Regions from separate parts of the Ralstonia flatus genome, predicted to be linked through region 2. Evidence: predicted binding sites of a transcription regulator. Region 2 holds the regulator's gene; each other region holds the start of a gene.

The links. The regulator HrcA, encoded in region 2, represses chaperone genes, less so after heat shock. The targets are predictions, from matches to a motif close to TTAGCACTCNNNNNNNNNGAGTGCTAA.
Region 1: the regulator HrcA is predicted to act here: its motif matches at 1,563-1,589, upstream of rpoH (RNA polymerase sigma factor RpoH).
Region 3: the regulator HrcA is predicted to act here: its motif matches at 1,608-1,634, upstream of groES (co-chaperone GroES).

What each region holds. Positions count from the first base shown of each region.
Region 1 is NZ_CAUDLI010000005.1:151,005-154,283, forward strand. It holds gene R2676_RS13530 (SCO family protein) at 1-522, shown strand, start outside; gene rpoH (RNA polymerase sigma factor RpoH) at 590-1,483, opposite strand; gene R2676_RS13540 (diguanylate cyclase domain-containing protein) at 1,719-3,279, opposite strand, start outside.
Region 2 is NZ_CAUDLI010000001.1:556,519-559,797, forward strand. It holds gene tauA (taurine ABC transporter substrate-binding protein) at 1-923, opposite strand, end outside; gene hrcA (heat-inducible transcriptional repressor HrcA) at 1,049-2,107, opposite strand; gene R2676_RS02705 (NAD kinase) at 2,219-3,157, shown strand.
Region 3 is NZ_CAUDLI010000003.1:624,793-628,071, forward strand. It holds gene groL (chaperonin GroEL) at 1-1,124, opposite strand, end outside; gene groES (co-chaperone GroES) at 1,226-1,516, opposite strand; gene R2676_RS09975 (cytochrome-c peroxidase) at 1,817-3,229, shown strand; gene R2676_RS09980 (porin) at 3,267-3,279, shown strand, end outside.

The sequences.
Region 1 (3,279 bases), on a different contig from region 2:
CCCGCCTTCAAGAACCTCGACATCACCGGCTCCAAGAGCTTCGGCACCGATTTCTCGCTGACCGACCACACCGGCAAGCGCCGCACGCTGGAAGATTTCCGCGGCAAGGTCGTCGTCATGTTCTTCGGTTACACGCATTGCCCCGATGTCTGCCCGACCACGCTGGCTGAGCTGCGCGCCGTGATGGATACCCTCGGCAAAGACGCCGACCGCGTCCAGGTCCTGTTCGTCACCGTCGACCCGGAGCGCGATACGCAAGACCTGCTGGCCAAGTACGTGCCCGCGTTCGATCCGCGCTTCATCGGCCTGCGTCCGGCCAACGAGACTGAATTGAAGAAGGTCGCGTCCGACTTCAAGGTGTTCTACAACAAGGTGCCGGGCAGCTCGCCCGACAACTACACCATGGATCACACCGCCGGCAGCTACATGTTCGATCCGAAGGGCAACCTGCGCCTGTTCATCAAGCACGGCCAGGGCCCGGAGCCGATCGCACACGACATCAAGCAACTGCTGGCCGACTGATCTTCCGCCAGCCCCAAAAGAAAAAGCCCGCCGATCCTGGCGGGCTTTTCATTGCAAGGAACGCAGCTTAGGCGAAAGCCTGCAGCGCGCCCTTCATCTTCTTCATCGCAGCCGATTCGATCTGGCGAATGCGCTCGGCCGACACGCCAAACTCGTCTGCCAGTTCGTGCAGCGTCGAGCCGCCCGATCCGTCGTCGTTCACGTTCAGCCAGCGGGCCTCGATGATGCGGCGGCTGCGATCGTCAAGCTTGGCCAGAGCGGCTTCGATGCCCTCGCTTTGCATGCGGTCGTTGCTACGCGCTTCGATCACGCGGGTCGGCTCGTTGTGCGTATCGGCCAGGTAGGCGATCGGGGCGAACGACTCCTCGCCGTCGTCCAACTGGCCTTCCAGCGCAATGTCGCCGCCCGACAGGCGCGTTTCCATCTCGCGCACTTCCGTGCCCTTGACGTTGAGTTCGGCCGCCACGGCGTCGATTTCGTCCGACGTGAAGGTCGCCTGCGCATCCTGCTTGTGGCTGCGCAGGTTGAAGAACAGCTTGCGCTGCGCCTTGGTGGTGGCCACCTTGACCATGCGCCAGTTCTTCAGGATGTACTCGTGCATCTCGGCCTTGATCCAGTGCATCGCGTACGAGACGAGACGCACGCCCTGATCCGGGTCGAAGCGCTTGACGGCCTTCATCAGGCCGATGTTGCCTTCCTGGATCAGGTCGGCGTGCGGCAGGCCGTAGCCCAGGTAGCCACGTGCAATCGACACGACCAGGCGCAGGTGCGAGAGCACCAGACGGCGGGCGGCATCGAGATTGTCGTTGTCGCGATATTCGCGGGCCAGGCGTTGTTCTTCTTCAGCCGACAGCATTGGCACACGGTTGACGCTCTGGATATAGGCGTCGATGTTGCCCAGGTTGCCGGGGAACGCCAGCGCCCATCCATTACCGGCGTTGCCGGACGGCTGGGTGGCGATTGCGGAAACGGTATTCACGGGGATGACTGCGTTCACTCAGGACTCCTGTCGAAATCCAGTGGAGGTTTGGAAAGGCATCTTAGCACTCCGACCGGAAGAGTGCTAATAGGACATTTTTGCCTGCTTGATAGTTCCCGTAAATCAGGCGATTTGCCTTGATAGTGTGATGTTTGCGCCGCAGCAATATAGGCGGCGCACCCAGTCATAGACCGTCGCTCACGGCATCGGTTCTCGGCTAGGCCGCAGTGTTACGGCCGCGAGACTTGGCCCAATAAAGTGCGCGATCGGCTTCCCGTAGAGCGGCGTCGGGCTCACGGACCTCAGGGCCGGGGCACGCCACGCCGATGCTCGTGGTGACGTGCAGGATCGTGTCGCCGGGCAGGATGATGGGCGGGCGGATTGCACCGACGATCTTCTGGGCGGTGTGCAGCGCATCATCCGGGGCGTCGATGGGGTCCAGCAGGATGATGAATTCGTCACCTGCGAGGCGCGCGACAGTGTCGGTGCGACGCACGGCCCGCTGGAGGCGGCGTGCGACCTCCACCAGCACGGCATCGCCGGCGGCGTGGCCGTAGGTGTCGTTGATGTGCTTGAAGTGGTCGACGTCCAGGTACAGCACGCCCAGCGGGGCAGGCAGCCGCTGACGGCGCTCCAGCGCGGCGCGCAGGCGCTCGTAGAGTTCGTAGCGGTTGGGCAGGCCGGTGAGGGCGTCAAAGCGCGCCATGCGCGAAAGCTCCATCTCGCTGCGCTTGGCTTCGGTCACGTCCTGCACAAAGGCATAGAAGCCGCAGCGGCCGTCCTGCGCTTCGCCGGCATCGGGGACGAGCTGGCCCCGGAAGTGTCGCGTGCGGCTGCGCAGGCCGCTGGCAGACGGTTTTTCGTACCACGGCGCGGTGATCTCGAACTGGACCGATTCCCCGCGCTGGGCGCGCGCGAGATACGGTGCGAGCAGGGCGTACGTGCCGGGCGTGAAGACGCGTTCCGGCGTCTGGCCGCAGACGTCCTCCGGGGTGCGCTGCAGCCAACGTGCGTGCGTGACGTTGCAGAAGGTGAAGACGCCGTCTGGGTTGATGTGCGAGACCAGCAGCGGCGCGTTGTCGAGCACCAGCTTGAGCGCGCGTTCACTGCGCGCCAGGGCCAGCTCGGCGGCGGTGCGGGCCGTCAGATCCTGCAGCACCGAGAAATAGCCCCGCAGCGTGCCGCGATCGTCGTAGTCAGGAAAGTAATGACCGCTCAGGTAGCGGGGCACGCCGGTGCGCATCGACTGGATCTCGAACTGCACCGGGTACCCGGCCAGCACCTCCGTCATGTAGGGCAGCAGCGCGCGATAGTCCTCAGGGGCATAGATGTCGCGCACGTGGCGGTCGAGCATCTCGTCTTCGCGGCGGCCGAAGGCTTCGAGCAGAGTGCGGCTGGCAAAGCGGACGATGCCGTCGGGGTCGACATAGCTGAGCTGCGCCGGCACGTTGTCGGCCACGAGGCGCAGTTGTTCGCGGCTGGCGCGCAGGGCGTCCCGGCGGCGCTCGAGGCTTTCGTTGGCCGTGCGCAGCGCGCGTTCGGACGCGGCCAGCCGGTTGGCAAACGGACGCACCGTCAGGCGGATGACCAGCACGCTGCCGATCATCAGGCACAGCATGAAGGCGGCGAGTCGCTCGAACTGCACGCGCATCGGGGCGTACAGCTCGGCGCAGGCGATCTTGCTGATCAGCGCCAGGCCCGTGTGGCCGATCGGCGTGTAGCTGAACGACGTCGGCATGCCGTGGATGTCCTGCCACTGGCCGTAGCCTGCCTCGCCG
Region 2 (3,279 bases):
GATTGCGCCGCGCCCGACTGCGCGCCGCCGCCCAGCCAGCGCTTGGAAGCCTGCTCCGCCGCATCCGGGAAGGCATACAGCGCAAGACTTGCCGGCACATCCGCCGCCGTCGCGCCCGACGTCTTGGCCACGGCTGCCACCTGCGGCGAGGTCGCCGTCCACGCGGCCTTGTTGTCGCGATAGGCCGCATCGGCCTTGGCCAGCACTTCGACAAACTTGGCGATGAACTCGGCATGGTCGCGCGCAAACTTGCGGTCCGCCACGAAGCCATCAAAGGTCGACTTGCCAGTGGCGGCGGCGATCTTGCCGGAGGTGGTCAGCACGGTGCCGTTCTTCTTCACCTTGGCGAGCACCGGATCCCAGATGAAGGCGGCATCGACATCGCCCCGGTCCCACGCGGCCGACAACTCCTGCGGCCGCAGGTTGACGACCTTCACGTCGCGCGGCTCGAGCCCGGCTTGCTGCAGCGCCACCAGCGCATGGAAATGCGAGGTCGAGACATACGGCACGCCCAAGGTCTTGCCCTTCAGATCAGCCACGCGCGACACGCCGCTGCCGTTGCGGGCAACCAGCGCTTCTGCATCGTTGATGTTGTCGAGAATCCAGAACAGCGACAGGTCCACGCCCTGCGACACGCCGGCCGCAATCGGGCTGGAGCCCGCTTCGCCGATCTGCACGGAACCCGACGCGATGGCACGCACCACGTCGGCGCCGCTGGCGAGCTGGCGGTACGTCACCTTATAGCCGGTGGCACGCTCGACCTCGCCCGTGGCCTGGGCGTAGCGCCAGGGCAGCACCATGTCCTGATAAGCGATCACAACCTCGCGGTCGGCCGCGCGTGCAGGAGCGGCGCCAAACAAGGCGAACGAAATGGCCGCAGACATCGCTGCAGCCAGCAAACGGGAGAAGGAAGAACCAGCCATGAAAGACTCCGGCAGAAAAGAATCGCGCACATGCGCCGGAGTCGATTGTGAGAGACGGCAGCGTAGGCTGTCGTCGAAGAAAATCGGCTGAGCTTATGCAGCTCGCAGACAGAACAACCGTGAGATCAATATTGGCTGAGCGTGCTGGACAGCAGCTTGGCCGTGATGTCCACGATCGGGATCACGCGCTCATATGCCATGCGCATCGGCCCGATCACGCCGAGCGTGCCGACGATCTTGCCGTCCACCTCGTACGGTGCGGTGATGACCGCCATGTCTTCGTGTGGCACGAGGCTGCTTTCGCCGCCGATGAAGATCTGCACGCCCTCGGCGCGGCTCGATACGTCGAGCAGTTGCAGCAGGCCGGTCTTCTGCTCGAACACGGCAAAGAGCCGGCGCAGCTTGTCCATGGACGAAGACAGGTCTTCCACATCCAGCAGCTTGCGCTCGCCCGAGATGACGACCGGTTCTTCTTCCGACACGGCGCTGCTGCCCGCCTCCACGGCCGCCTGCATCAACGCCGTCATGTCGGCCTGCAGCGCAGAGAGTTCGCCCCGCAGGCTTTCGCGCACCGCGTCGAACGTCTGGCCGCCGTAATGCGCATTGATGTAGTTGGCCGCTTCCACCAGCTGCGACGGGGTGTAGGGCGTATCGGTATGGATGATGCGGTTCTGCACGTCGCCTTCGGGCGTGACGACGATCAGCAGGATGCGCGACTCCGACAACCGCAGGAATTCGATCTGCCGGAACGCATGCGTGCGGCGCGGCGTCATCACGATGCCGGCAAACTGCGAGAGGTTGGACAAGGTTTGCGCGGCCGCCGCAATCACCCGCTGCGACGATTCCGACCCATGCGAGGCCAGCTGCGTGCGGACCTGCTCCGCAATCGCCCCAACCATCTGCTGGGCCATGCGGTCTTGCGTGCTCAGCACGTCCAGCGGGCTGGCGGTCAGCATCGTGTCGACAAAGAGGCGGTAGCCGCGCGGCGTCGGCACGCGGCCGGCGGAGGTGTGCGGGCTGGCAATGAAGCCCATTTCCTCCAGGTCCGACATCACATTTCGGATGGTGGCCGGCGACAGATCAAGCCCCGAATATTTCGACAAGGTGCGTGAGCCCACGGGCTGGCCCTCGGCGATATACCGTTCGATCAGGGTCTTGAGGAGGATGGTGGCGCGCTTGTCCATGATTCCTCAATTTTACGCAAAATCGGCGCCCGTCTGCGGGTGATGTCGGCGTTTCTTCACGAAACTCGCGCTAACGTGGCGATGGTCATATCGATATGGTGTAATGCGCGCATGTCGACTTCCCCGTCCGCCGTGGCCCCGCAAGCTCCCGCCGCCTCGCCTGTCTCGCCTTTCAAGACCGTTGCGCTGGTCGGCCGGTATTCGGCCGCCAACATTGCCGGCCCGCTCATGGAGCTGGCATCCTGCATCGCCGGGCGCGGGCATGACATTGTGTTCGAGCGCGAAACGGCGCTCAACATCGGCGTCCAGGACTACCCCGCCCTTCCGCCCGAAGAGATGGCGCGCCACGCCGATGTGGCCGTCGTGCTCGGCGGCGACGGCACGCTGCTCGGCATCGGGCGCCACCTGGCCGGCGCCAGCGTCCCCGTGATCGGCGTCAACCACGGGCGGCTCGGCTTCATGACCGACATCCCGTTCGACGACGTGCACAGCGTGCTGCCCGACATGTTGGCGGGCCGCTACGAGGCCGAAACCCGCACGCTGCTGCAAGCCCAGGTCGTGCGCGACGACGAGGTCATCTTCTCCGCCCTCGCCTTCAACGACGTGGTGGTCAACCGCTCCGGCACCTCGGGGATGGTGGAACTGGCCGTATCGGTCGACGGCTTCTTCATGTACAACCAGCGTTCGGACGGCTTGATCGTTTCCACGCCGACCGGCTCGACGGCGTATGCGCTGTCTGCGGGCGGCCCGATCCTGCATCCGGCGCTCTCGGGTCTGGTGCTGGTGCCCATCGCGCCGCACTCGCTGTCGAACCGGCCGATCGTCATTCCGCACGACGCCGAGGTGGTCATCCAGGTCACCAGCGGGCGTGATGCCAGCGTCAACTTCGACATGCAGTCGCTCACGTCCCTGCTGCCCGGCGACCGCATCGTGGTCCGCCGCTCCGAGCGTACGGTGCGGCTGCTGCACCCGATCGGCTACAACTACTACGCCACGCTGCGCAAGAAGCTGCACTGGCACGAGTACCCGACCGAAGACAACCGGCTCTAAGAACCTGCCCATGATCCTGCTGCGCGGCCCGATCTTGAACCTGCAATGCCCGCCGTACGCGTGTACGGCTGCGCTTCTCGCTTCAACCTCGGGCCGCTCGCTACGAATCATGAGCAGGTTCT
Region 3 (3,279 bases), on a different contig from region 2:
CCGCCGGCCAGCTTGGCCACGCGCTCTTGCAGCTTCTCACGGTCGTAGTCCGAGGTCGCTTCTTCGATCTGCGCACGCACTTGCTTCACGCGGGCTTCGATGTTGCGGGCATCGCCTGCGCCATCGATGATCGTGGTGTTTTCCTTGCCGATTTCAACGCGCTTGGCTTGGCCCAGGTCGTTCAGGGTTGCCTTTTCCAGGGTCAGGCCGACTTCTTCAGCGATGACCTGGCCGCCCGTCAGGATGGCGATGTCTTCCAGCATGGCCTTGCGGCGGTCGCCGAAGCCCGGAGCCTTCACAGCAGCCGTCTTCAGGATGCCGCGGATGTTGTTCACCACCAGCGTTGCCAGGGCTTCGCCTTCGACGTCTTCAGCGATGATCAGCAGCGGACGGCCAGCCTTGGCCACTTGCTCCAGCACCGGCAGCAGGTCGCGGATGTTGCTGATCTTCTTGTCGAACAGCAGCACGAACGGGTTGTCCAGCTGGACAACTTGCTTTTCCGGGTTGTTGATGAAGTACGGCGACAGGTAGCCGCGGTCGAACTGCATGCCTTCCACGACGTCCAGCTCGTCGGCCAGCGACTTGCCGTCTTCCACGGTGATCACGCCTTCCTTGCCGACCTTGTCCATGGCTTCAGCGATGCGCTGACCGATGGATTCGTCGCTGTTGGCCGAGATGGCGCCAACTTGAGCGATTTCCTTGCTGGTGGTCGTCGGCTTGCTGATCTTCTTCAGCTCTTCGACGGCGGCCGTCACTGCCTTGTCGATGCCGCGCTTCAGGTCCATCGGGTTCATGCCGGCGGCAACGTACTTCATGCCTTCGCGCACGATCGACTGGGCCAGCACCGTTGCGGTGGTGGTGCCGTCACCGGCGTTGTCGCTGGTCTTGGAAGCGACTTCCTTGACCATTTGCGCGCCCATGTTCTGCAGCTTGTCCTTCAGCTCGATTTCCTTGGCGACCGACACACCGTCCTTCGTCACGGTCGGGCCACCGAAGCTGCGCTCCAGCACCACGTTGCGGCCCTTCGGGCCCAGGGTCACCTTCACTGCGTTGGCGAGAATGTTCACGCCTTCGACCATCTTGGCACGTGCGGCGTCGCCGAACACTACGTCTTTAGCTGCCATCTTGAGAATCTCCGAGATCTTTGGATGTTGCCCGCGCGCTCAGTCAGCGGCGCCGGCAATGAGGATTGGGTTACGGGTAAGCGATGCGGCAGAGCGCGTGCTTACTTTTGCACCACGGCCATGATGTCTTCTTCGCGCATGACCAGGACTTCCTGACCATCCACCTTGACGCCCTGGCCGGCGTACTTGCCGAACAGCACGCGGTCGCCGACCTTCACGTCCAGCGCAATCGCATTGCCCTTGTCGTCTTTCTTGCCTGGGCCGACGGCCAGCACTTCGCCTTGATCCGGCTTTTCAGCGGCGGCGTCAGGGATGACGATGCCCGAAGCGGTCTTGGTTTCGTTGTCCAGGCGCTTCACGATCACGCGGTCGTGCAAAGGACGCAGGTTCATACACAACTCCTCAATGCAAAGTGAGTGTTTATTCACAAAACGCGCCGCAGAACGCGGCGCATCGGGAAAGCATCGGGGACTGGAGACATTGTTAGCACTCCTGTCCGGCGAGTGCTAATTATAGGGACGGGGTATTACGATTTCAAGAACGGGGCGAGATTCACTTCTGGGGTGCCCACCGCCACCAGCACAAAGCGCGTGATTTCCCCTGACGATTCCCTTAGAATGCGAACGCGAATTGTTCCTATTACTATTAATCGAGTCGCTTGAGCAGGCCCCAGAGCCTGCCGCGCCAGGGAAATGAAAGACAAAAAAAGTGGAGGGGAAGCCCGTCGCACCTGCAGGCTGGCGGGGGCGTCGTGGCGTGCGGCTTCGTTGCTCGTGGCGACATTGCTAACGGCGTGCGGCGGTGGGGACGGCGGCGCCAGTTCGTCGTCGCCCGCGTCGACATCGGCCGAGACGCTGTCGCCGATGGCGCAGGTGGGCAAGCAGATCTTTTTCGATCAGGCGCTCTCGGCCTCGGGCAAGCAGTCTTGCGCGTCGTGCCATGACCCGTCGCGCGGCTTTACCGATCCCAACAACCTGGCTGTGTCGATCGGCGGGCCGAATTCCGATTTGCCCGGCCTGCGAAACTCACCATCGCTCAATTACGCGTCGTTCACACCGAACTTCAAGGTCGACAGTACCGGCAAGGCTTCCGGCGGTTTCTTCCGCGATGGCCGTTCGGCATCCTTGGCCGATCAGGCGCAGCAGCCGTTCACCAATGCATTCGAGATGGCCAACGCCTCGGCAGACGACGTGCTGAAGACGCTGCTGACGCGCCCCTACCTCGATCAGTTCACGGCGGTGTTCACCGAGGCCGGCATTCAGAACAGTGCGACGGCCATGCAGAGCATCGGTCGCGCGCTGGCAGCATTCCAGAGTGAAGACCCGAGCTTCCACACCTTCGACAGTAAGTTCGACGCCTACCTCGCCGGCAAGACAACGCTGACGGATGCCGAGACGCGCGGCCTGCTGCTGTTCAACAACCCGACCAAGGGAAACTGCAACGCTTGCCATATCTCGACGGGCAAGGGCAGCACGCCGGCGTTGTTTACCGATTTCACGTACGACAACGTCGGTATCCCGCGCAACTGGAGCATCGCCGCCAACCAGGAAGGCACCCCGCTGCCGTACGTGCCGAAGAACGGCGTGGCGCTGGGCAATCCCAACTACAGCTACTACGACCTGGGCATGTGCGGGCCGCTGCGTACCGACTTCCGCGTGGGTGGGTCGACGTGCGGCAAGTTCAAAGTGCCGACGCTGCGCAACATCGCGCTGACGCCACCGTATTTCCACAACGGCGTGTTCCAGACGCTTGATCAGGTGGTGGCGTGGTACATCACGCGCGATACCGACCCGGGCCGCTGGTACGTCAAGGCCGATGGCACGCCCGATGTGCCGTACAACGATCTGCCGGTTGGCTTCGATGCCAACGTGAACGTGGCCGAAGTGCCCTACAACCCAGGCACCGCGCCGTCGCTGACGAACCAGGAAATGAGCGATCTTGTGCATTTCCTGTGCACGCTCACCGATGGATTCGATCCGGCAAACCCGTCGGCCTATCGCGTGCCGGCGCAATGCAATTCCACTGCAGCGAGCGTGGGTGCCGCCCGTATCCAGACCGCCTCTGCCAGCGGAGCCACGCTGAGCAAGACGGCAGCAAGCAAGTAAGCCAATTCAAAATTCCAAGACCAGGGAGCGTCACAGCATGAAACGAACCG